One region of the Allobosea vestrisii genome, then DNA from elsewhere that is predicted to be linked to it. Evidence: riboswitches for the same ligand, from Rfam matches in the RefSeq annotation. Region 1 holds a riboswitch; each other region holds the start of a gene.
What was found. Region 1 has a riboswitch for cobalamin ahead of QO058_RS13495 (ABC transporter substrate-binding protein). Riboswitches for the same ligand answer to the same signal wherever they lie in the genome.
Positions count from the first base shown of each region.

Region 2: linked by a shared signal. The riboswitch ahead of QO058_RS12130 (TonB-dependent receptor plug domain-containing protein) and the one ahead of QO058_RS13495 (ABC transporter substrate-binding protein) in region 1 are both predicted to bind cobalamin.
Region 3: linked by a shared signal. The riboswitch ahead of QO058_RS28025 (hypothetical protein) and the one ahead of QO058_RS13495 (ABC transporter substrate-binding protein) in region 1 are both predicted to bind cobalamin.

Region 1 covers NZ_CP126307.1:2,715,043-2,721,944, reverse strand. Annotated here, with positions in the region: gene QO058_RS13515 (ABC transporter permease) at 1-752, shown strand, start outside; gene QO058_RS13510 (ABC transporter permease) at 749-1,600, shown strand; gene QO058_RS13505 (M81 family metallopeptidase) at 1,617-3,104, shown strand; gene QO058_RS13500 (mandelate racemase/muconate lactonizing enzyme family protein) at 3,116-4,294, shown strand; cobalamin riboswitch at 4,324-4,533, shown strand; gene QO058_RS13495 (ABC transporter substrate-binding protein) at 4,775-5,785, shown strand; gene QO058_RS13490 (FecCD family ABC transporter permease) at 5,782-6,825, shown strand; gene QO058_RS13485 (ABC transporter ATP-binding protein) at 6,822-6,902, shown strand, end outside.
Region 2 covers NZ_CP126307.1:2,428,257-2,435,158, reverse strand. Annotated here, with positions in the region: gene QO058_RS12135 (ABC transporter substrate-binding protein) at 1-749, opposite strand, end outside; gene QO058_RS12130 (TonB-dependent receptor plug domain-containing protein) at 746-2,689, opposite strand; cobalamin riboswitch at 2,810-3,006, opposite strand; gene QO058_RS12125 (hypothetical protein) at 3,064-3,960, opposite strand; gene QO058_RS12120 (NUDIX hydrolase) at 4,078-4,641, opposite strand; gene QO058_RS12115 (DUF3616 domain-containing protein) at 4,694-5,722, opposite strand; gene QO058_RS12110 (hypothetical protein) at 6,582-6,749, opposite strand.
Region 3 covers NZ_CP126307.1:5,665,666-5,672,567, reverse strand. Annotated here, with positions in the region: gene QO058_RS28035 (ABC transporter substrate-binding protein) at 1-53, opposite strand, end outside; gene QO058_RS28030 (TonB-dependent receptor) at 59-2,215, opposite strand; gene QO058_RS28025 (hypothetical protein) at 2,212-2,970, opposite strand; cobalamin riboswitch at 3,205-3,517, opposite strand; gene QO058_RS28020 ((2Fe-2S) ferredoxin domain-containing protein) at 3,592-3,921, opposite strand; gene QO058_RS28015 (lysylphosphatidylglycerol synthase domain-containing protein) at 4,134-5,099, opposite strand; gene QO058_RS28010 (endonuclease/exonuclease/phosphatase family protein) at 5,077-5,877, opposite strand; gene QO058_RS28005 (hypothetical protein) at 5,945-6,244, opposite strand; gene ku (non-homologous end joining protein Ku) at 6,366-6,902, opposite strand, start outside.

The DNA of each region.
Region 1 (6,902 bases):
TGATCGGCTGGTACGGGCGGATTCTCAGCGGCGATCTCGGCCAGTCGATCCTGCTCAACCGCTCCGTCAGCGCAGCGCTGACCGAGCGGCTTCCAGTGACGTTGGCGCTGGCGGCGCTGGCGCTCGCCTTCGCGGTGGTGGTCGGCGTCACCGCTGGCCTCATCGCCGCGGTCAACCATAACCGTTGGCCCGATCAGGCGGTGATGACGGCGGCACTGCTCGGTCTGTCGGTTCCGGATTTCTGGCTCGGCCTGGTGATGGTCCTGGTCTTCGCGGTCTCGCTCGGCTGGCTGCCGAGTGGCGGCTTCACCGCCTTCAGCCAATCGCCGGGCGAGTGGCTCCGCTGCATGATCCTGCCGGCACTGACGCTCGGGCTCGTCCAGGTCGGCTTCATCGCCCGGATGGCGCGCGCCTCGATGCTCGACACGCTCGGGCAGGACTATGTCCGCACCGCCGATGCCAAGGGCCTCGCGAAGCTGCGCGTCGTGCTGCGGCACGCCTTGCCCAACGCGCTGATCCCGATCCTGACCGTGATCGGCATTGTTTCGGGCGCGCTGCTCGGCGGCGCCGTCATCGTCGAGCAGGTCTTCTCGATCCCGGGGATTGGCCGCCTGATCGTCGGTGCCATCGCCGCGCGCGATTTTCCGGTGCTGCAAGGCGGACTTCTGTTCCTCGCGATCGTCTATCTCTCGATCAATCTCGTGGTCGACGTCCTCTACGCCGTCGTCGATCCGCGGGTGAGACTGGCATGAGCGCGGGCGAACCGCTCGTCGGCCGCGCCGCCTGGCGACGCCTGCTGCGCCACCGCTCTTTCATGATCGGGGGCGCACTGGTGCTCGCCATGGTGCTGGTCGCGCTCGCCGCCGAAATCCTCTCGCCCTTCGATCCACTGCGCAGCAATGTCCGCGCCCGGCTGGTGGCGCCGGACGCCCTTCACTGGTTCGGCACCGACCATTTTGGCCGCGACATCCTCTCGCGCGTGATGATCGGGGCCCGCATCTCGCTCGCCATCGGTGCACTCACCGCCATTCTCGCCGGCATCGTCGGCACGCTGAGCGGCGCGGTCGCCGGCTTCTTCCCGCGCCTCGACCAGCCGATCATGCGGGTGATGGACGCGCTGATGGCGTTCCCCTCGATCGTGCTCGCCATGGTGGTCTCGGCCGTGCTCGGCGCGTCGCTGACCAATGTCGTGATCGCTCTCGCGATCGCCACGACGCCGCACACTGCCCGGATCGTGCGCGCCTCCGTGCTGCTGGAACGGGAGCTGGACTATGTCTCGGCCGCGCGTTCGATCGGCGCCGGCGAACTGACCATCCTGTTCAAGCACGTGCTGCGCAACGCCGCCGGGCCCCTGATCGTGCGATTGACCTATGTCTTCGCTATCGCGGTGCTGGCCGAGGCGGCGCTGTCCTTCGTCGGCGCCGGGCCGCCGCCGCCGGCCGCCTCCTTCGGCTCGATCATCGCCCAGGGCCGCGACTTCATGCGCGAAGCGCCGTGGATCACGGTGTTCCCGGGCCTCGCCATCATCGTCTGCGTGCTCGGCCTCAACCTGCTCGGCGACGGCCTGCGCGACGTGCTCGATCCCCGCCTGAAATTCTGACCCGCCGGAGCCTGCGATGAAACGCATCCTGATCGCCGACTGCAAGCAGGAGATCTCGTCCTTCAACCCGCTGCCCTCGCACTACGACAACTTCCTGATCCGCCATGGCGAGGGGCTCTATGAGCAGCGTGGCAATAACCAGGAGCTTGGTGGCGCGCTCGCGGTGTTCGAGGCGAGGCCCGACATCGCGGTCGTGCCGACGATCTGCGCGCGCGCCGGCAGCGCCGGGCTGCTCTCGGCGGAGGGCTGGAAGAGGCTTTCCGAGGAGGTGCTGGCCGCGATCTTCGCCAGGCTCGACGGCATCGACGGCATCTATGTCTCGCTGCATGGCGCGATGGGCGCCGATGGCGAGCTCGATCCGGAAGGCTACCTGCTGGAGAAGCTGCGCGAGCGTGTAGGCCCGGAGATGCCGATCGTCATCTCGCTCGACCTGCACGGCATCCTGACCGACCGCATGCTGAGGCAGGTCGACGGCTTTGCAATCTACTGGACCTATCCGCATGTCGACTTCGCCGACACCGGGCGGCGCGCGGCCGAACTGCTGTTGAGGCTGATGGCTGGCGGCATCCGGCCGGTCGCGGCGCGCGTGGTCATTCCGGCGCTGGTCCGCGGCGACGAACTCATCACCAAGACCGGCTGCTATGGCGAACTGCTCGCCGAATGCCGCCGGCTGGAGGAGGAGGGCAGCGTGCTCGCCGCCGGCATCATGATCGGCAACCCCTTCACCGACGTGCCGGAATTGTGCTCGCAGGTGCTGATCCTCACAGATGGCGACGCAGCGAGTGCCGAGCGGGAGGCGACAAGACTGGCACAGGAGTTCTGGCCGCTGCGCTTCCGCATGCAGGGCAAGCTCGTGCCCCTGGACCGCGCCATCGCGCAGGCGCGCAGCATCGACGGGCCGGTGATCTTTACCGACGCGGCCGATGCGACCTCCTCAGGCGCCTCGGGCGACAGCAATGCGATCCTCGCCGGCCTTCGCGTGGCCCGCTACGGCAAGCGGGTGCTGGCCCAGATTGTCGACGCGCCGGCTGCGGCCGCGGCGCATGCGGCGGGAGTCGGGGCAAATCTCTCGCTGACGCTCGGCGGCTCGATCGACCCGGCGCGCTTTCCGCCGCTGCCGGTGACCGCGAGGGTCAAGCTGCTCTCGGACGGCGAAGCCGCGCTCGAGACGATGAAGGCGCCGCTCCGGGCCGGCCCGACCGCGGTGCTGACTTATGGCAACGTCACCGTCGTCGTGATGAGCCGCTCGGTCAGCCTGTTCGACCGGGCGATGTACTACGCCAACGGGCTTGATCCGGAGGATTTCGACCTGATCGTGGTGAAGTCGCCCCATACCGAATTCCACATGTTCGACCAGTGGTGCGCGCGCAACTTCAACGTCGACGCGCCCGGCGCGACCTCGGCGAACCTGAAAAGCCTCGGCCACCGCATCTGCGCCCGCCCCATCTATCCGCTCGACGACAACGTCACCTTCGCGCCCCGCGCGACGATCTACGACCTGTGAGGACTGCGCCCATGCCCAAAATCGAGGCTGTCGACTTCTTCTATCTCGCCATGCCCGTCGTCACCGACGAAGCCGATGGCAGCCAGGACGCGCTGCTGGTGCGCGTCGCCGCCGGCGGCCATGTTGGCTGGGGCGAATGCGAGGCGGCGCCACTGCCGTCGATTGCCGCCTTCATCTGCCCGATGTCGCACGGGGTCTGCCGGCCTGTCGCCGATTCCGTCCTCGGCCAGGCACTGGATGGCCCGGAGGATATTGCCCGCATCGCCGCCGCGGTCGCCTATAACTCGATGGACCTGCTGCAGGCGCCGCATACCTTCTCCGGCGTCGAGATGGCCTTGTGGGACATCCTTGGCAAATTGCGCTCCGAGCCGGTCTGGCGCCTGCTCGGCTATCGCCAGAGCCACCCCAAGACGCCCTATGCTTCCGTCCTGTTCGGTGACACGCCGCAGGAGACGCTGGAGCGTGCGCGGGATGCCAGGAAGCGGAGTTTCCGAGCCGCCAAGTTCGGCTGGGGGCCGATTGGCCGCGGCAGCGTCGAGGCCGATGCTGAGCATTTCGTCGCGGCGCGGGAAGGGCTCGGAGCGGATGGAATTCTCTTGGTCGATACCGGCCAGATCTTCATCGAGGACGTCGAGCGTGCGGCCGCCCGCTTGCCGGCGATGGAAAAGGCGGATGTCCGCTGGTTCGAGGAACCCTTCCACGCCAGTGCTCTCGAAGCCTATGGCGCGCTCGCCGGGCGCAGCCCCAAGGTGCGCCTCGCCGGTGGCGAAGGCGCCCACAATGAATCCATGGCCAAGCAGCTGATCGACTATGGCGGCATCGGCTACGTCCAGATCGATTGCGGGCGGATCGGCGGCATCGGTCCCTCGAAGGCGGTGGCGGACTATGCGGTGGCGAAGGGCGTGACCTTCGTCAACCACACCTTCACCTCGCATCTCGCCCTCTCGGCCTCGCTGCAGCCCTATGCCGGGCTCGCCGATCACGAGATCTGCGAGTATCCGGCGATGCCGAAGCCGCTCGCCACGGCGATCTCCGCCAATCATCTGGAGCGCGATGCGCAGGGGCAGGTCGCAGCGCCCGATGCGCCCGGCCTCGGCATCGAGGTCGCGACAACCGCGCTGCAGAGCTACCTGCAGGACGTCGAAATCACGGTCCAGGGCAAGCGGCTCTACAGCACGCCCAGCCTCTGAACGGCGCTTGACGATATAGCGCCGCCTTATAGGGTGGGCGCGATCGAGGTTCTCCGGGTTGCTTCCGGAGCTAAGAGGGAATTCGGTGAGGCGCCCCGCGCCAAAGCCGAGGCTGCCCCCGCAACTGTAAGCGGCGAGCTCTCCGTCCATCGTCCACTGGCGCTCCTTGCGCTGGGAAGGCCGGGCGGAACCGGCGTCGACCCGCGAGCCAGGAGACCTGCCCCGATCGTCGAAGACGTCTTTCGGGCGGGGTGTCCCGGAGGTGTGCATCAGTGGCGGTCGCCTGAGCCCGCCATCTGTCCACATCCCCTGCGCAGCTCCCATCCGTCATCTCGGGGAGCGATGAAGTCCATGTTCATGACGACCGCCATGCGCGCTACCGCGCAGAGCTTGACGGCTGCGTGCCGTCCACTCTATCAGAAATGCAACATTGTTACATTTGAGGTTTGCCCTGTGCCGACTGCGCGCCAATTCGCCCGCCTGCTGCAATGGCCCGCCGCGGCGCTTCTCGGCACGTCGCTCGCGGGTGCAGCCTCTGCTGCGCCGACACAGTATCCGCTGACACTGGAGAACTGCCGCGAGAGCGTGACCTTCGCCGCGCCGCCCAAGCGCATCGTCGCGATCGGCCAGACGCAGACGGAGATCCTCTACGCCCTCGGCCTCGGCGACCGCGTCGTCGGCACGGCGGTCTGGTTCTCGCCCGTCGCCATGCCCTATGAAGCCGTCAACGCCAAGGTGAAGCGCCTTGCCGACAATGATCCGAGCTTCGAGGCGGTGCTGGCGCAGGAGCCCGACCTCGTCACCGCGATGTTCGAATGGCATGTCGGGCCCAACGGCATCGTCGGCAAGCGCGACCAGTTCGCCAAGGTCAAGGTTCCGACTTACGTCTCGCCGACCGATTGCGTCGGCAAGGACAATTCCGGCGCCGGCGACGGCGTGCGCACCCAGATGTTCACGATGGAGCTGGTCTATCGCAACATCCGCGAGTTCGGGCAGATCTTCGACGTCGCCGATCGGGCCGAGAAACTCGTGGCCGAGCTTAAGGCGCGCGAGGACAAGGCGGTCCAGGCGGTGGCGAACGTCAAGGCCAGGGACGTGCCGGTCGTGGTCTGGTTCTCCAGCAAGGAGATCAAGGGCGACGGCTTCATGGCCGGCAGGAACGGCGTGCCCGCCTACATCCTGTCGAAGCTCGGCGCCCGTAACATCATCACGACCAATGAGGAGTGGCCGCTGGTCGGCTGGGAGAGCATCGCCGCCGCCAATCCCGCGGTGATCGTCACGGTGAAGATGGACCGCCGCCGCTTCCCGGCTGATGACATCGAGAAGAAGCTCGATTTCCTCAAGACGGATCCTGTCGCCAGCAAGCTCGATGCGGTGAAGAACCAGCGCGTCGTCATCATCGATGTCGGCGCGACCCGTGCCGGTCTCGACACGGTCGACGGCATCGAGACGCTCGCCAAGGCGATCTCAGGCTTCGGCCTCTCCCCTTGAGCCACGCTGCCCACGGCCCGAACTGGCCAGCGCGGATCGCCATCGCGCTGGCGTCACTCGCTGCGCTCACCGTCTCGGTGGCGCTGGCGGTGACGATCGGCGAGATGCGCATCCCGTTTGATACGGCGCTGCGGGCACTCGGCAACGGGCTGTTCGATCTCGGCTTCCCTGTGAGCGCGATCCAGCAGGGCGTGATCTTCGACTATCGCCTGAGCCGGGCGCTGATGGCTGGCTTGTGCGGTGGGGCTCTGGCGCTTTCGGGCGCGATCCTGCAGGCGCTGCTGCGTAACCCGCTGGCGGAGCCCTATGTGCTGGGCATTTCCGCCGGCGCCTCGACCGGCGCCGTCGCGGTGCTGATCCTCGGCGTCGGCATCGGCGGCACGGCGCTGAGCGTCTCGGCCGGGGCCTTCATCGGCTCCTGCGCTGCGCTCGCCGTGGTCGCGCTGCTGGCGACGGGGGCGGGCGGCGCGAGCGATCGCGTCATCCTTGCCGGCGTCGCCACCTCGCAGCTTTTCAATGCCGCGACCGCGACGATCGTCACGACAATGGCCAGCGCCGAACAGGCGCGCGGTGTGATGTTCTGGCTCCTGGGGAATTTCGGCGGTGTGCGCTGGCCGGACCTCTGGATCGCGGCCCCGGTCGCCTTCATCGGCTTTGCCATCTGCATGCTGCACGCCAAGGTGCTCGACGCCTTCGCCTTCGGCGTCGATGCCGCGGCCTCGCTCGGTATTGCGGTTATCAGGGTGAAGGTCGTCCTCTTGGCCACGACCGCGGTAATGACGGCGGTGATGGTCTCGATCGTCGGCACGGTCGGTTTCGTCGGGCTGATCATTCCGCACGCCGCCCGCTTCCTCGTCGGCTCCGGCCACGCCCGGCTGCTGCCGGCCTGCCTCGTCATCGGCGCGATCTTCATGATCCTCGCCGACATCCTGTCGCGTATCCTGATCCCGCAGCAGATCCTGCCGATTGGCGTTGTGACCGCGCTGTTCGGTGCGCCGGTCTTCGCCCTGATCCTCTACCGTGCGAGGCAGCCGGCATGACGCTCGCGACCCGCGAGGCGCGCTGGGGCGCCGCCGGCCGGATGATCGTCGACGGGGTGACCCTACAGGCTGCGCCC
Region 2 (6,902 bases), 290 kb from region 1:
TTCAGCCGGTCGCCGAGCCGGGCGAGGATGGGATGATGCAGGATCTCATGCGCCAGCGAAGGCGGGCCGTCGGGCGTGGTGTTGAGGATCAGGATATCGGCCTGCCCCAACGCGACAGTCTCGAGCGCGATCTGGCCGTAATTGTCGATGCCGAGCTCGGCGGCGAGGTTGGTCAGCCCCGCTGCCGTCAAGATCTCGTCGACGAGCGAGCCGCGCCCGGTGGTGAAGCCGTTCGGGCGCAGCACGATCGCGCGCCGATTCGTGGGGCGAGGGCGGTCGGCCAGCGCCGCGAGCCGCGCATCGATCCCGGCGATCAGGGCTTCGCCGTTCTGCTGCTCGCCGAGGAGCTTGGCCATGTCGCGGATCTGCGCGCGCATCTCGGCGAGGGTACCCGGCACGCCGAACTCGCGGACGGGCACGCCTACGCGCTTCAGCAGCGCGACGGTCGAGCGCGTCGTATAGGCGCCGGCGACGACGAGGTCGGGCTTGTACGCCAGCACCTCCTCGACCAGCCCGTGATTGGCGGGAATGACGAGGGCGCGCGCAGCCATATTGGCGTTGCGCGGGTCCTGCGACAGCCAGGTCACCGAGGCGACGTGCTTCGGTGATGCCAGCCGCAGCACCAGCTCGTCGGTGCACATGTTGAGCGAGACGATGCGCTGCGGCTTCGCCGGCGCATCGTCCGCGCTGGCGAGGCCGCCGGACGCCGCCAGCCAGAGACCGAGCGCGAGGGCGGCCAGTCGCCTCACAGGCTCATCCTGATCCCGCCGAAGGCGCTGAGGCCCGGTACCAGGAAGCCGACAGGGTTCTCGTAGCGCTTGTCGAACAGGTTATCGACGCGGCCGAACACGGTGAAACGCTCGTCGACCTTGTAGTCGGCGGCGAGGTTGACGATCGCGGCTCCCGGAGCGCGCAGGCGCGCAATCGAGAAGTCGCGATTCCCGTCCATGCGTTCGCCGAGATAGATCAGCGTCGCCGACAGCGTCAGCTTCTCGATCGGCATCCAGCTCGCGGTAACGCTGAGCTTGTGTCGCGGCCGGCGCAGCAGTTCCTGGCGCGCGGTCTCGTCCTTGGCGAGCGTGAAGGTGTAGTCGGCCCTGACCTTGAACTGAGGCGTCAGCTCGAGCGCCGCGAAGGCCTCGACGCCCTTGGTCGTGGCGCGCCCGATATTCGTATAGGAGGTGCGCGCGGCGTTGGTCAGGATCAGGTTGTCGATGTCGTTGTGGAAGTACGTCGCACCGACATTCAGCTGCCCGTTCAGCAGCGGCTGCTCGAAGCCGACATCCCAGCCGCGGCTTTCCTCCGGCTTGAGGGCCGGGTTGCCGTAGAAGTTGAAGGCCGGGCGGGAATCGCTGAAGCGTTCGCTCAGCGTCGGCGCCTTGAAGCCGGTGCCGTAGCTCGCCTTCAGCTTGGTTTCGCTGCCTGGCACGATGAGGACCGGTGCGATGCGATAGGTGGTGTGACCGCCGAACTTGTCGTCGTCATCGTAGCGGATGTTGGCGACGGTGAAGAAGCGGTCGGTCCAGTTCGATTGCAATTCGACGAAGGCGCCCCTGTTGCCGTTCGAGACCGTCTTGTTGGGCGTGTCGAAGCGCTCGTTCTCATATTGCAGGCCCATCATCAGGGTCTGGCTCTGGGTGAGCTTCAGGTCGCCGCGCCAGTCGTATTTGATGCGCTCGCCGAGGTTCTCGCTGGGCAAACCGAGGATGCCTGCGGCGTTCGGCCGGCGGTTGGAGCGATCCTGGTTGCTGTAGGAGACGCCGAAGCGGTTGACGAAGCGCCCGTCGAGCGGATCCCAGACGATCTCGCCGCGGGTGAAAGCCTGACGGTAGTTCTGACTGGAGCGGAAGGCATCCGGCAGGCTTGGGAAGCCGGAATCATTGGTGAACAGCAACTGCCCGTCGATATAGCGGCCGACCCAGTTGACGCTCAGCGTGTCGGTCAGGCGGGCGCCGAGGCGGGCGGAATAGCTCCAGTTGTCATAGGAATTGGGGTTGCGCCGCCTGCCGGCGGGCACGAGCTCCGGCGGCGTCACCGGCGTCGAATCAGCACGGAAATGACTGATGCCGAAAGCATAGTCGAAGCGGTCATCGCCGCCGCTGAGCCCGATGCTCTGGTTGAAGGTGCCGTGAGAGCCGGCCTCGACCGAGCCCGTGACTTTCGGCGGGCCTTCGCCGCGCTTGCTGATGATGGAGATGACGCCGCCCAGCGCATTGGCGCCATAGAGGCCGCTCTGCGGGCCGCGCAGCACCTCGATCCGCTCGATGTCGGCGGTCAGCATCTGGCCGAAATCGAAGGAGCGGTTCGGCGTCGAGGGGTCGTTCACCTCGATGCCGTCGATCAGCACCTTGACGTGGTTGGAGTTGGCGCCGCGCATGAAGACCGAGGTCAGCCCGCCCGGGCCGCCGGTCTGGACGAGGTTGAGGCCGGGCACTGCGGCGAGCGCCTGGGGCAGGGTGCGGCGCTGCTGGCGTTCGATCTCCTGCGCGGTGACGACGGTGACGGAGCTGGCGATTTCCCTGGCCGGGGTCGGCACGCCGGTCGGGCTGACGACGAGCTCGTCGAGCGCGATTGGCTTCTCGCCCGATTGCGCCAGTGCAGAGGGCGATATCAGCGTGGTCGAAGCGGCAAGCAGGGAGAGGGCAAGGCGCGAACGCCCGCTCTTGGCGGGCTTTGGCAAACGGAACACGGGAAACCTCGGCGGTAACGTCAGTGGCACGTCACCGCGAACGAGATGTCCCCACCCGCTCCCGAAACCGGGGGCGCATGGCTCTACCACCCATCAGCGCACCCCGGCCGATGTGTTCGCGTGTGACCACGGCTGACGGCAGGTCTCCTGGCTCGCGGGTCACCGCCTTTCACCGCCTTCCCAGGGCCGAGGTCCCAGTGGCGTATGGCGAAAGGCTCGCCGCTTACAGTTGCGGGGGCAGCCGCAGCATGAGGTGGCGAACCACCCGCACTGCGTTCCCTTTTGATCCCGTGAGGGAACCGTCGCGTTAACGACTAGGGCGGAAATGCGGCGGGGTCAATTCGGCCGGCCGATGGTGCCCTCGAATGGGCCGTTCAGAAGCTGTAGGCGGCTTTCACCTTGACCAGATGCTGGCTGAAATTGGTGATGTCGAGATCGCCCGGCACGCCCTTGGCCTTGCCGGCGATCTGGACATTGTAGGCCGCCGAGATGGCGAATTGCTTGGTCGCCTGCCAGAAGATGCCGGGGCCGGCGAAAGTGGCGTAGCCCGCGTTATCGCCGAAGCCGAGCTCGTTCTGGCGGCGCTGATGACGGACTTCACCGCTGAGATAGAGCCCGTCGATCAGCTGCCAGGCGAGCGAGCCGCCGACCGTGAAGGTCGAGGAGCGCAGATAGGGGCTGGGACCCGTCCAGGTCAGGTCGTGCGAGAGGTTGAGCGCGGCGTAGAGCTTGCCGGGGACCAGTGTCTTGTCGGCGAAAATGCGGATGCCGGTGTTGTAGGTGGTGAAGTTGCCGGCGCCGCTCGGGTCGTTGCGGTTGAAGCTTGGGTCGACGACGACGGTCAGGCCGATGCCGTGCAAATCGCGTCCGAGCAGGCGGTACTTTATCTCGACGCCGGCACCGAAGCTGCGGCTGTCGGCGCCCGTGCCCGCGATGGTGGCGTCGGTATAGCCGCCGAGCAGATAGGGGCCGATCTCGAAGCAGGGGAAGAGGCCGTAGGAGCCCTGGAGCTGGAGGCCGTGCGCGGCCTGGCGGCCGTCGCGGACGCCGAAGCCGCCGCCATAGGTCAGACTAGCGCCGAAGGAGCCGACTTCGGCGACGTCCGAACCAGTGGTGAAGCCGAAGGCGTCGGTCGGGATGCCCTCGCTCTCGGTACAGGCGGAGAGCACGGGCGGAGCAACCGGCGCGCCCTTGCGCGAGGGAAGATCGGCAGCAAGCGCCGGCGAGAGCAGGCTGGAGACGGCAAGGGCGAAGGCGGCGGGCTTGAGCATGACTGGCGATCCTGTTGACGAACCCACCCTACGCAAATGCGAATGAGTCGCAATATTGAATCGCCGATCACGGGATCATAACGTTACAATGTTGCAAATGGGTAACAGCGAGCCGGCTCAGCCTCGCGAGTTCACGGCATGCAAGCGCGTGAACGCCACCGGCGCGATCTCGGCCAGCGTCGCGATCGGCTTCCAGGCCGCGGCGTGCACTTCCTCTTCCTGGGCCGTCAGGGGCAAAGCCGGATCGGCGATGAAGAGATATTGCAGGTCGTGGTGGATATGCGGCGGTTCGCTCCGGCGCGGATTGCCCGGCACCTCGTGGCTGTCGATGGCGAAAGGCAGGTCGCCGCCGCGATGCCAGGGATGCAGCGTCGGGCTCGCGACGCCGGTCTCCTCGACCGCCTCGCGCAGCGCCGATTCGTGGAAGGTCGCGGCCGGTTCGTAGTGCCCGCCGGGCTGAAGCCAACGGCCGATCACGACATGGTCGATCAAGAGGATTTGCGCATGGTCGGGCGAGAGCACGAAGGCGCTGGTGGTGACATGGCCCGGCATGGTCTCGCGCTGGTCGAGCGCGTGGCGCTCGGCCATCTGCCAACGCAGCAGCGCCAGCCGCTCGCGCGGGCCAGCGACCTCGGCGAGATAGCGGGAGACGAGCGAATTGAGGCGGGGAAGGAAGCTCATGGCCTTGTGCTTCGCATCTCCGGCAGCGGCAGGGAAGGTGCCTGCCTCCGCCTCAGCGCAGCTTCAGCCGGTACTCCTCGAACTCGCCGTTCTTCACCCCGTCATAGCCGACGAGGACGCGTAATTCGTCGCGTTCCTCGGTCAGGACGGTGAGCGCCTCTGCCTTGGCATTCTTGCGCTGGCGCAACTCGCCGAGCTCGCGGGTAGCCGATGGATCGGCCGGGTCGAGCAGGACGATCGCATAGGGCACCTCCTGGTCCTGAGCCGGGCCGACGAGGACGAGGAGGCGGCCATCGGCGAGCGGGGCGAGGTCGCGCACGCCGCGCTGCGCTCCGGCCGAAAAGGCCAGGAGCTGCGGTTTAGTGGTCGCCGACTCGCTGCCCGGCTTGAACAGCTCTTTGAGGCTGCCGCCGACGAGGAAGGCGCGGCCATCGAGCGAGGGTGCGCGCAGGCCGAGCCAGAGCTGGTCGCCGACAACGGCGAGGCCTTCGATGTTCAGCCCGTTCGTGTCGGCATCGAGCGGCTTGCCGAGATAGGGCGCGACCTCGCCGGCCGCGCCGAGGAGGTCGGAGACACGCCAGCTCAGCTCGGGCGCACCGGCCTGGCCATTGCCGGGCGGGATGCGCGCCAGCAGGAAGGAGGAGGGGCGGTACTCGCCGCCATGGCGCGAGCAGCCATGCGAGCCGACGACATAGAAAGCGCGGTCGGCATAGGCGACGCCCTCGCCGTCGAACTCGCCAAAGCTGCCCGGCTTGGGGCAACCGATCGCCGGCTGGCGCCCGCTCACGGCGGGGGCGGTGTCGCCGACGAGCGGCAAGGAGCGCTCGGGCCGGATCGTCGTCTGCGTCAGCGTCGCGAACTGGGCGGCCCTGCTCTCGTCGTTGACGATCAGGCAGCGCCATTCGCCGCCGGCAGGCGGGCGGCAGGCGATGCCGCTGATGTCCTTGGCGGCCTTGCCCTTCTTGCCGGCGAAATCCGAGGTCGCCTCGATCTTGCGTTCGGGATTCAGTGGTTCGGCGCGGGCGGGGGCGGGGGCGAGCAAAGCGAGGGCGCAAAGGGTGGGCAGGATCGAAAGCCGCATGGCCTTGCTCCAGTGGAAAGAGGCGAGATAGGCGTGGCGGCGACGAGTTTCAAAGGCCGGAGTGCCGATTCTTGCGCCGGGCAAGGACATCCTGTTGCAGGAGCGATCCTCTTCCTTCGGGATGAGGGGGCAGTTCCTACAGCCTCCTTCTCCCCTCGGGGAGAAGGTCCGGCAGGGGATGAGGGCGGAACGACTGGGTGGAGACGCGGCGCTGCCCTCATCCGTCAGCGCTTCGCGCTGCCACCTTCTCCCCCGAGGGGAGAAGGGTTCGCGTTCCGCTTCCCGCGCCCAAGCATCTTCTTCGCCCGCAGGCTGATCCCGCGGGCGTTGTCGCGATCGAGGGGCAGCGGAGCGCCGCGAGGCGCGTTTGGTATCCGCTTCCATTGAGCCAGGAAGCGGCGCGGATGGATTACATCCGCACGCCCCGTGGCGCTCCGCCTCCGGCGATTTTAAAGCTCCGGGCCGCGCTTCTTTCGGACGCACCGCCGATCCCGCCCGCCGCCTTCGCCAGTTCCCCTCATCGGGTCGTCGCGTCGGCGGCCGGGCGGCTGGTCATCGAGGGTAAGTCCAGCTAGCGAGCTCCTCGCGCAGGGGCCGTAGTACCCCCAGGTCGGTTCCCGAAGCCTCCCGGGAGCGAGGCGCAACCCTCGCCCGCAGGCGCCGCACCCACCCCGCCAAACGACATGCCTCCGGATGGCCGCCCCTCGGGGATGGGATGCCGCGGATTATATGGGAGGTTGGGAGGGCGGGGATAAGGTTGCGGGCTGTCCCCGCGAGCGAGCGTTAAGTGTCGGCTTCCGACCCATGTCGGACACGCTTTTGCATCGAAATGGCAGTTCGCGACTGGCTGGACGTCCCGTCAAACGCCGGATGTAGGCGCTGACCGGGATGCCTCTTCCGCTAAGCGCTTCTCGACTTCCGCTTTGAAGTGTTCAGTGGGTTCGCGCGTCGCTTCGTCAAAATCGGCGGGCAAAAATTGATATTGAATGGCAAAACAAACTATGAGCGTATAGATCATCAATAACATGAACACTGCCGCGTAGCTGATTGCTTTTCCTAACATTCGCACGTCGGAATTATATATCTCATACGCGGAGGTCATTATCGCGGCAGATGGGTATGCCAACATTAGCGCTAGAAATATAAACATTAATTTACCAATCAGATCGAATACAAAATG
Region 3 (6,902 bases), 3.0 Mb from region 1:
ACCGCAATGGCGAGCAGCGACAGAACCAGACCCTTTAGGAGCAGGCGCCTCATCCAGCTCAGAACCGCGCCTGCAGGCCCGCCTGGACCTCGAGCCCCGACATCGAGGTGCCGGTGCCGCCATTGGCGAAGCGGGAATCGAGCTTGTAGGGCTTCTTGTCGAGGCCGATGAAGATCGGGTGCTCGTTGACGTTGAACAGGTTGTTGACCAGCGCGAACAGCTTCACGCCCTTGGTGATCTCGACCTCGCCGCGCACGTTCCAGACCCAGAATGGGCTCTTGCGGTGGATGAACTCGCGGAAGGGCTCGGCCGAGGCAATGAGGTTCTCTTCGGTGTTGTACCACATCGGCCCGCGCAGGATGCCCTGGACCTGGATCGACCAGTCGTACTGCCCGCCGCTCTGGCCGAAGCGCGTGCCGATCGCCGCCTGGTATTTGTACATGCGCTCGGCATTGTTGCTGTTAGCGGTGACGGGCGCGCCCTTGTCCTTCATGTCGAAATTATAGGCGCCATTGGCGAAAACCGACCAGCGCCAGCGCGTATCCTCGAAGCGCGCAAGGCGCAGCAGGTCGCCATCGAGCTGCAATTCCAGACCGCGCACGATGATGTCGCCGCTGTTGTTGGCGTAGTCCGAGGTGTTGGCGACGCCGGGCCGCAGCCGGGTGATGATGCGATCCGAGATGACGTTCTGGAACAGCGCCGCGTCGACGCGCCAGCCGTCTCCGGCATAGGTGGCGCCCGCCTCGACCTGCCGGCTCGTTTCGGGCTTCAGCGACGGGTTGCCGAAGATGCGTCCGCCGCCCAGCGTGTTGAAGTCGGCGGCAAGCTCTGTTGCTGTCGGAGCGCGGAAACCGGTGGCGTAGCCGACACGGAAGGTGAGCTGGTCGGTCGCCTTGAAGGTCGCGCCGGTCGAATAGGTCGTCGCCTGGTAGTCGACGTCACGCGGCCGCTGACCAGGCAGGTTCGGGGTATATTCGAAGCTCGTGGTGCCGAAGGTCCGGCGGATGCCGCCGCGCAGGGTCAACCGGTCGTCCAGCAGCTTCTGCGAATCCTCGACATAGAAGGCGTTGACGGTCTCGGACTGGTTGTTGTCCTGAGGCGAGACCGGCGCCAGCGGATTGCCGGGCACACCGATGCGGTCGCGGATCGAGCGCAGCTTGCTGGTTTCCCAATCCCAGCCGGCGAGCAGGTCATTGCCCTGCCACAGCGTCGCGCTCGGCTGGAAGCGGGTGCCGAAGACGTTGAGTTCGCGGCGGTTGTAATCGGCCGCGGTACCCAGCGCCGGCAGTCCGGTGCCACCACGGATGACCGGCGAGGCCCAGCGGAAATTGTCGACGTCCTGCACGGCGTAGCCCTGCAGCATCCAGCGATACCGGCCGCCCGGGAGCTGGCCCTTATAGGTGACGTCGAAGGAGTTGTTGTACCGATCCTCCTGGCTGATCGTATTGGCACCGGAGCCGCGGAAGCCGACATCGTAGATGCCGTCGGTGCGTAAGCTCGTCTCGATGCGGTGATCCGGATTGATCTGGAGGCCGAGCGCGCCGGTCAGCCCGAAGCGCTGCCAGCCGGTATTGGCCATGGTCGTGCCGCCGCGGCCGGAATGGTAATCGTCGCGCTTGCCGCCGGAAACGCCAGCATACCAGTCGATGCTGTCATAGACGCCGCCGGTCTGGGCCTTGCCCTGCAGCAGGCCCCAGGACCCGCCGGCCGCCTCGATCATCGTGCCCGGCGCGGTCCGGCCGGTCTTCAGGATGATGTTGATGACGCCGCCGATGTTCTGGCTGCCATAGATCACCGAGGACGGTCCGCGGACGATCTCGATGCGCTCGACATCGGCTGCCGAGAGTTTCGAGAGATTGGCCGTGCCGGCGCGGCGGCCATTCATCAGCACCAGCACCTGACTGCGGAAATCCTTGCCCTGGCCGTCGGTGGAGCCGCCGCGGATGTTGATCGAGGTCTGACCAGGCGTCCATTCGCTAAAGAAGCCGACGGCATTCTCGGCCAGGAGATCGGTGATCGACTTGGCCGAGGAGTGCTCGATCTTGTCACGATCGATCACCTGCACGGTGCCCGGAATCTGGCTGCGCGGTTCGGGCCGGCCGGTGACGGTGACGACGAGCTCGTCGAGCTTGATCTCGGTCTGCGCGAGGGCGGGCGCCGCCAGAAGCAGAGCGGGAAGCGCCGTGGCGGCAAGCAAGAAACGGCGAGCGATCATGACAGGGTCCAGACGAGGATGGCCGAGCGGCGATGGCAGGAGAGGCGCCAGCCGGCCTCGGCCGGCACGGCTTGCTTCATGAGGTGGTCTAGGAGTTGAGGGCGGCGCGGATCGTCCGGCGTCCAGCCGAGCCGGTCGGCCTGGAAAGCGGCGAATTCCGGCAGGTCGCGGAGCACCAGCGAGAAGGTCCAGTCGATCGCACCCATGCGGTCGGGCTCATTGCCTTGGAGCTTCGGCAGGACGAGGTCGATACCGGGCGTCTCATCCTCGCCATGCCATTCGCGCGGCAGGCAGGCGGCGAGAATAAGGCCGCGTGGGGCGTTCTGCGCCGGCACGGCCCAGATGATCTGGCGGCGCGCCCATTGCCGGCAACGCGCGAGGAAGGCGAGCGGATCGTGGAAATAGCCCGGCATCGTCGCGGCCAGCACGGTGTCGGCGGGCTCGCAGGAAACGCGCTCGTCGTCCCAGCCGAATGGAATGATCTTCGGCCGCTCGGTTCGCGCAGCTAGCCGCGCCTGCATCACCGGTGCGGGTTCGATCGTAGTCCAGCGCCGGCCTCTGCCGAGCAGGGCTGCGCCGAGCTGCCCGCCCCCTGCCCCGACATCGACGAGATCGCCGATGTCCGCCGCCAGGTTGCGAATGAGCGGCGCCACGCGCGCCGCATAATCCGATGTGTCGATAGCGCTGGCGTAGAGTGCCAGCGGGTCGAGCGAGCTGGCGCGCGGCAGCGCGGCGGGAGGCGAAAGATCCGTCATGCCGCGCCTATGAATGATATGTTATATCATTACAAGATGACCTGCCTGACTTAGGCCTCTTGTCCGACGGCGCGGCCGGTTTTTCCACGCAGCTCATGCGGCGCGAAGTTACGTGCATTCTCACCGTCGTCCGCCCCTCGCTGTGCGGAGCAGGGCTACTCGGGAGCGCGACAGGTACGGCAGCAGAAGCGGCCAAGACGTGCCAGCGACCCGCCGGACACCCCGCCCGCGCGACATCAATACGCCGTCGGGGCAGGTCTCCTGGCTCGCGGATCAGCGTCTTCGACCGTCTTCCCAGCGCGAACGCCAGTGACATCGTGGTCGAAAACTCACCGCTTACAGTTGCGGGGGCAGCTCCGGATTGCGCGCGAGAGCCGGATCCGATCAGGTTGAATCAACCTGATCGGTGAATCCGTCTCTCACTTTGAGTTTAGAGACCGTTTTACCGATCGGCTTGCCATGCAAGCTGATCGGACGGGCTCTAGCGCGGCACCGGATTCCCTCTTAGCTTCGGATCGCTCCGAAGACCTCGACGCCGGTCAACCTATATGGCGAGATTGTGGCGTCAACCTGCGATCCGGGTTGCGCCACGCAGGCTGTGGATGGCGGCGATGATCGCCTTCAGAACTCCCGCGTGCAAGAACTGCTTCTTGCCGGTCGGCTCATAGGCGAGATCCTCCACCGGCCGCCGAGGAGGTGACCCGCGATGATCCGGTCGACCGCACGCTCGTCGACGCCACCATAATACGTGCCCTCCGGCCAGATCTGCACGACCGGCGCCAGATTGCACTGGCCGAGGCAGCTCGTCTTGGCACTCATGCAGCCCTCGCCGGAGGTGCGCAGCGACGGGCGATCCTGCTCGTTGCGGAAATGCCCCCAGATCACCTCTGCGCCGGCGACATTGCAGGGCCTGCCCATGCAGACGAGGACGCGTCGCTTCTGGGCCGGCACCAGTGAGCCTTTGGGCGCCGACTTTGCCGATGACTACTCGAAGCTGGCGCGCGTGCCTGACTCAGCGAATTCCGCCGATTGCGTTCGTCGGCAAAATGGACATCACGGGCCGCCGCTGGGACAGGCCGGAACACAGGCTTCTCGCAGAACCTGGATTGCCGGATCGATGAGATCGAGACTGCCCTCGCTTTCCGCTTGCCCTGGCCGTTCCGCTAGCTCTTGCGTCCAGCCAGTAACGAGAACGCCAGCAACGCTGCGCCGGGCAGCAAGGGCACGAGGAAATAGACCGCGCGGAAGATGATGAGGCCGGCGATCACGCCGACGCCAGGCAGTACCAGCACCACCACGGCTTCGATGACACCTAGTCCGCCAGGAACGTGGGCGATAAGCGACGCGATGTTGGCCAGCACATAGCTTGCGGCGACATCGGGATAGGAGACCTCCCCAAGGCTGGCCAACGCCTGATGCAGGCATGCGGCGACCAGGGCAAAGTTCAAGGGCCCGACGACGAACTGCGCGGCGGCCAGCCGCGGGCGCGGCAATTCGACGTCCCAGGAGCCGATCCGCCACTGGCCGCGAACGCAGATGCAGAGGGTAAAATACGCCGCCAGCGCAAGGACCAGACCGGCCGCCAATCCGAATACGGCACTGCCTGGCAAGCCAGTCAGCTTCATAGCGAGTTCCGGCCGCAGCAGGAGCGCCAGCGCTGCGAGCGAGCCGAGGCCAATGCCGACGGTCGCGCCGCAGAACAGGATCACCTTGGCGACATCTCCGGCGGTGAGGCCGCATCGCGCATAGAAATGATAGCGGATCGCGCCGCTGCTCAGCGCCGCCAGGCCGATATTGTGGCCAAGCGACAGGCTGGTGAACGAGGCCAGCGCCGCCTGCCGATAAAGGAGCGGCTTGCCGGCGTATCGCAATGCGAGAAAGTCAAACAAGGTCAGGCAAGCATAACTGCACAGGGCAAAGCCCAGCGCCGCCGCGACCCGGATCGGATTTGCCGAGCGCAGCAAGCCACTGAGCTGCTCATAGCTATGACCGCGCAAGGTCCGGTACAGCAGGTAGGCCGCAAGCGTGATGGCTGCCAGCGCCAGGGTGGCCCGGAGAATAGCCGGCCATCGTCGACGAGAGGGCTGGTCCTCGCCAAAGGCGGCTTCACGCTCCATCGACAGCAGCAAGGCTGCCCTTGCCCTCCTCGACGGGGACGTGCAGGCGAACGACGAGCGGCAGGTGGTCCGACGCAAGGCTGGCAAGCGGCGAGCGCACGACAGCGGCGCTTGCAACGTCGATATCGCCCGAAGCGAAGATGTGGTCGATGCGCAGCAGCGGCCGACGGGACGGGAAGGTCGGCGCAGCCCTACCCTGTGCCCCGGCGATATGGGCATCGCGCATGCGTGCCGCGAAGCTGCGATAGACCCGGCCGCCCGGCAACGAGTTCAGGTCTCCTGCCACGACAAAGGGCGCGGGACATTGGCCGATCCATCCGGTGCCTAGCAAGGCCGCCGCCTGGTCCCGTCGTTCCCGACGGCCGAGCCCGAAATGGGTATTGATCACCTGCAGGCGGGCGCCGTCGATGACCGCCTCGACCCAGATGGCGCCGCGTGGCTCCGAAGGCCAGAGATTGCGTGGGCTGGGCAGGAAGCCGAACTTGACCAGGCGAGACCGGCCTCGCGTCAAAATCGCGTCGCCGTATTGCTCCTCTTCGATCCGCAGCGCCGGGTGGAAATGGCTCGAGAAGCCGAGCCTGTCGGCAATGACGCCTGCCTGATCGACACCCCCGCTGCGCAACCTGCCGACATCGATCTCCTGCAGAGCGACGATGTCGGCGTTCGACTCAGCGATCACATCAGCAATACGCTCCGGCGACAGGCAGCGATCCGTCCCGAGACAGCGGCGGACATTGTAGGTCGCAAGGGTGATCGAAACCGCGGCGGGAGGCTGCGCAGATGAGGTCATCTGCAATAAATGCCGGAGCAGGGCCGAAGTTCATCGGCGCCGCCTCGACGATCTGCGCAAATCAGCTTCAGGCTGCGTCGCCTGCGCGGCTTGCAAGCAGCTCGACATAGCGGCGGCGGGTTTCGGCCGTGTTGGGCAGTTCACGCGCTTCGAGCCATTCAAGGAACGGCTTTGGGCGAATGGTCACAAGCTGCAGTGCCTTACCTCTGCTCAGCCACACATTCATGACCGCGACCGCCGTCTGATGCCAGATCTCGTACTCCGGCGGCATCTCGTCCTTGTCGTGTGCCAGGCCCCAGAGCTCGGCGAAGTCCTCCGGTTCGTACCAAGGCAACGCGATCGTATAGTGCTCGACTGTAGGCTTCATGACGCGCCCCCATCTCGCGTGCGACGGGCGGTGGCGCTGGATGCCCGTCTCAGCAAAATGACACACGTTCGAATTAAAGCTGTCAAGCGCGAGCGGAACCACCCCAATGGCTCACCCCGCCCTATGCCGCCCTCTTCGCTGGCTTGCGCTTCTGCACCTCGGGAGCGTTCCGCCCGACACTCGCGCGAAGCGCCTCCATCAGGTCGACGACCTTGGGCGCCTTCGCCTTCTTCGCGAGCTTCACCGGCTTGCCGGCGAGCTTTGCTTTGACCAGCTCGGCGACGGCCGCCTCGTAGCGGTCGTCGAACGTCGATGGATCGAATTCGCCTTTCTTGGTCTCGATGATGTGCTTGGCGAGTTCGAGCATCTCCTTCTGGATCTTCAGCTTGGAGATGCCCTCGAACGCCTCGGTCGCGGAACGGACTTCGTAGTCGAAGTTGAGGGTGTGGGCGACGAGCCCGCGCCCATGGGCACGGATCATCAACGCGCGATAGCGCCGGAACAGCACGGCATGCGCGAGCGCGCCGACCTTGCTTGCGCGCAGGGCGTCGCGGATCACCGCGAAGGCGTCGTCCGCGATCTTGCCGGAGGGAACGAGATAATACGGCTTGTCAAAGAAGACCGTGTCGATCTCGCCGCAGGGCACGAACGCAGAGAC